DNA from 2 places in the Methylophaga sp. UBA2513 genome. Region 2 is predicted to be linked to the other one. Evidence: riboswitches for the same ligand, from Rfam matches in the RefSeq annotation. Region 2 holds a riboswitch; the other holds the start of a gene.

What was found. A riboswitch is a leader RNA that binds a small molecule or an ion and turns the genes downstream of it on or off. The one in region 2 is predicted to bind cyclic di-GMP.
Region 1: it holds a riboswitch for cyclic di-GMP, as region 2 does, so the genes downstream of both, B3V56_RS07245 (hypothetical protein) here and B3V56_RS08495 (hypothetical protein) in region 2, are expected to answer to the same signal.

What each region holds. Positions count from the first base shown of each region.
Region 1 covers NZ_DDNT01000010.1:278,165-280,369, reverse strand. The annotation lists gene B3V56_RS07255 (hypothetical protein) at 1-379, shown strand, start outside; gene B3V56_RS07250 (hypothetical protein) at 385-561, shown strand; cyclic di-GMP riboswitch class I at 771-857, shown strand; gene B3V56_RS07245 (hypothetical protein) at 875-1,414, shown strand; gene B3V56_RS07240 (thioredoxin family protein) at 1,593-1,931, shown strand; gene B3V56_RS07235 (metal ABC transporter solute-binding protein, Zn/Mn family) at 2,060-2,205, opposite strand, start outside.
Region 2 covers NZ_DDNT01000014.1:153,534-155,738, reverse strand. The annotation lists gene B3V56_RS08505 (undecaprenyl-phosphate glucose phosphotransferase) at 1-118, shown strand, start outside; cyclic di-GMP riboswitch class I at 353-432, shown strand; gene B3V56_RS08500 (hypothetical protein) at 468-917, shown strand; cyclic di-GMP riboswitch class I at 1,120-1,199, shown strand; gene B3V56_RS08495 (hypothetical protein) at 1,232-1,750, shown strand; gene B3V56_RS08490 (polysaccharide biosynthesis/export family protein) at 1,876-2,205, shown strand, end outside.

The DNA of each region.
Region 1 (2,205 bases), on a different contig from region 2:
TAAGCTTGCTGTGACCGAGTTTGAGCGCATTAATGTTACGGAGCAAAATGTGCAGCAAACCTTGCGTCAAGGGCCGTTGCTAAATGGTAGTTATCTGATTTTAGGAACATTTCGAGACATTATTGAAAAGACTCAAAATGAAATAGGTTTAAACGCTTCACTGGAAGACGTTGAATGTCTCGAGTTAAGATCCGCAGTAATTCATGCGCCAAGTAAACACCCTGTTGGGGCGAAACGCGCATTTGTGTTGAAGCACAATACAGGCACTTGCGTTTATCCAAAAGACATCAATACTAGGCAGATGGTAAAACGAAAAGACAAACAAGAAGTCGCGCAGTGGATAGAGTCTGAGCTACATCCACGTGAGAATAATGAATAGTAATAGTGATAAGCGCGACTGTTTTGAGTTGGGTGCCAGCGTTGATTCAGTTTCTGTTTGCTGTGGTGGCGATGCACTTTATTGCCAAGTGCATGCAAGAAGCGATCTTTATTGAGAACCTAGCTTATGGTGGGGAAAAGTCAGGGCTACTCGCTCTCTGGTTTGGTCATTTTTCACTTTAGCTTGTTACGTTATTTTCGCGCTGAGTTTGATTTATCTACTTGATACATAGTTGTATTCCTAACCAGCTTTGCCTGTTCAGATTGATGTGAGTGGGGAAGTCTTAATGCTAGAAATCGCCAAAACCCACTTTTATATAGGCCTTCTAGTACCAATGTACAATTGATTGAGCTATAAAAGCGATTTACCCTGTAGCTGTAGTAAATTAATTTCTTAATAAAGCCAACCTTGGTGTGAGCCAAGCACGGAAAGCTTCAGGTCTTTATAAGTAGTGAATAAAGATGGCTGGGTTGCAGAATAACAAAGGCTTATGTAATGAAGTTATTTAGCAAAAACTTATTAATCGCACTCGGGTTGTTAATTATGGCGCCGTTGACTGCTAACGCAGCAACTGTCCATCTTGATGCAAAAACAAACACTTCTTCGAATGCTGTTGAACTCAACCTGAAAGCAGGTACTTATTCAATAAGCCCATTTAAAGATGACACATACACAGCGTGGAATGCTTGGGGTAAAGTGCAAGGTTGTAGTGCTGATGGCACTGGTTGTTCAAAAGGCTGGGTCAACAACTACTCATTCACTACACCGTCTGGCACTACTCATATCATCACTAGCGATACTGGTAGATATGAGACAGCAGATTTAGCGCTGCTGAACGCACTTGGTGCAACATTTACACTGTTATCTGATGCCACAGTTCAGTTCTTCATCAATGATAGTAACTACGGTGACAACATCGGTGGTATGTCATTAAATGTATCTGCAGTGCCTATTCCTGCTGCAGCATTCTTGTTTGCGCCTGCATTATTAGGTTTCATGGGCTTACGTCGTAGAGCTCAAAAAACAGTCGCTTAATACCCAGACTGTTAAACCGATTAAAGCCGTAATGATTAAGTTCATTACGGCTTTTTTATTGCCTGAAAGAAACTTATGGCAAGATGATATGGCAAATGAACCTTTTTTTTTGTGGCTGAGAGAAGAGTCTTTCGGCGTTTGAGTAAAGAGATTGTCATTTACCCATAGAGTTAATTATATGAACATCGATCAAGCTGATGCCGACTCAGGATATCTACAGGAAACATTGACCTTTGATCAAACCAGCGAATTGCCGGGTAAGGTATTACTTGAGTTTGGTGCGCCCTGGTGTGGTCATTGTCAGGCAGCACGTGCAGCGATCAACGAAGTGATCAATGAACATACGGAGCTGCGTCATATCAAAATCTATGATGGCAAGGGCAAGCGACTGGGCCGTGGGTTTAGGGTCAAACTCTGGCCGACATTGATACTGCTAGACAATGGTCAAGAAGTGGATCGTCTGGTGCGGCCATTACGTGCTGAAGAGGTTCGTGAATTGATGTCGAAACTCAACTAAGCGGAGCCAGTTTTGCCCTTGTCCCGACTGATTTTCTCTGAGAATAGTTATGCATATAAACCATGTGTAACGGTTTAAGGAGCCACTACCCAGACTATCTGAAGATAAATAGCCTGGGTATCTCGGCGTTATTCGGAAAGGGCCGTGACGATTTGTTGTGTGTTGTATTGCATTAGTTTTATATAGGTTGCAGCCGGGCCATTTTCTTCAGATAACGACTCGGGATAGAGTCTGCCGCCTGGTTTTGCCCCGGTGGCGTTAGCAATCTGCTTGA
Region 2 (2,205 bases):
AATGCAAGGTCGTGTGCATTACGATCTAAAATATATACAGAACTGGTCATTACTTCTGGATATAGAAATTATTTTCTTAACGATATTTAAGGGGTTTGTAGGTAAAAATGCCTATTGAAATCTCGACTCAGCTTATTAGTAATTTTACTTAGGAAAATAAACTTGTTGCCTGTCCTGAGACACGGTATCATAGAAATACTACTGAAATAGATGCATCAATCTTGGGTGCTAGATAACACTCGTTATCGTGATTATTTTCAGTAGAAATCAGAACAATAGACATCAACGGTGATGGCTTTGTAGCAAGATCATATACAAATGGTCTTACACAATGTCAGCAGGTTAGATGTTGTGTAATTAAAGCCAAACTCGCTGTGAGGCGGGGTCGGAAAGCCACAGATCTTTAAATATAAAGATGGCTGGGTTGCATTGCTTGTTTTTTCAACCTATGCATAAGGAAGTTTATTATGAAAAAAGCGATGCTATTTATCGTAGCTATGATGTTTTCTGTTGCTGCCAACGCGGCGACATACAACTTAACAACTTCAGACAGTGCTACCATTTTCGATAATGGTTCAAGTGCAGTAAGTACATCATTTGGTGATACTACAACGTCTTTCACACTTGAAGTTATCGATGGCGGATTGTCTGCTATTGATTTTGACTTTTCTCCATCTAGCAAGTTTGTAGCTGGTACACTTACAATCGGAACTATGGTTTTCGCCGTTGCGCCTGATTTCACGACAATGTTAAACCTTGCAGAAGGTTTTTACGCTGTAACATTTGATATTCAACCTGCTTTGGGTAATATGTCATTTGGTGTTTCAGCTGTACCTGTTCCAGCAGCGTTATTCTTGTTTGCTCCAGCTCTATTGGGCTTTTTGGGTCTTCGTAGAAAAGCTGCTGTTGCCGCATAAGTAAAAGCAAAACAGAAAATAAAAAGGGAGCTTAAGCTCCCTTTTTATTGGCTGATGTTATTGTTAGTGACGAAGTCTAGGTCGACTACGTAAATATATGTAAACATTGTACCAAGGTACAATAGACAGACTCTGAACTAGACCCTTAACATGGAACCATCTGAAAAAGTCAGATAGGTAATTATCAAACTCAAATTTGATAATTAATTAAAGCCAAACTCGTCGTGAGGCGGGGTCGGAAAGCCACAGATCTTTGACGCTGAAGATGGCTGGGCTGCATTGCTTGTTTTAACTTATGCATAAGGAAGTTTATTATGAAAAAAGCGATGCTATTTTTAGTAGCTCTAATGTTCTCTGTTGGTGTTAATGCAGCGACTTTATCTTTTGACGTGGCGGGCGCATCGAATGCGACACAAGATGTCAGTATCTCCAGTGGACAAACTGTCTTAGGTGGTGGTTTTGTGACTGAAGGGACAGGTCCTAGTGATACGTGGAAGTCATTTTTCAATCTAAGTAGTTCTGAAGACACTTACGTAAAAATTGAATGGTCATTTAATCCAGAGTCGAATTTTACCAATGCTCAACTCGGATTTACAGCTGAAGCTGATTACCCAGTCTATACAACACTTATTGACATAACTGGTGATTACTCGTTTGTTATGTTTTTAGAAGCTGGTGTAAATTATGCTGTAGATATTCTTAACGCTAGCCGTGATGTATTCAAGTATGATGTTTCTGTGTCAGAAGTACCTGTGCCAGCAGCATTATTCTTGTTTGCTCCTGCTTTATTAGGCTTTTTAGGGCTTAGAAGAAAGAACGCAGTGGCTGCATAATAATACTTAAGTTAACAGTAGGTTAACTAAGATATTTTTGGAGGGAGCGAATGCTCCCTTTTTTTTTGAAAAATAGAGTGTTAATATCAATTTTGAATGTCAATTATAGATAAGGATTTTCTTCAATGTCTAAACGCTTGATCTTAATGTTTTCTTTATTATTATCTTTTTCTACAGCAGTATTAGCTGAAGAAGAACGTTATCTACTAAACTCTGGAGATATTTTAGATATCTCAGTATGGAACGAAGAAGCTCTGCAAAAGCAAGCAGTTGTTCTTCCTGATGGAGTGGTGACTTTCCCACTTGCAGGCGAAATAGTGGCTAAAGATAAAACAGTTGCCAATGTAGAGGCAGAATTAACTAAAAAGCTTGGTGAATATTTAGCTGACCCAGTTGTTACAGTATCCGTGACAAGTGTTGAAGGTAATAGAGTACATATTTTGGGGAAAGTACTT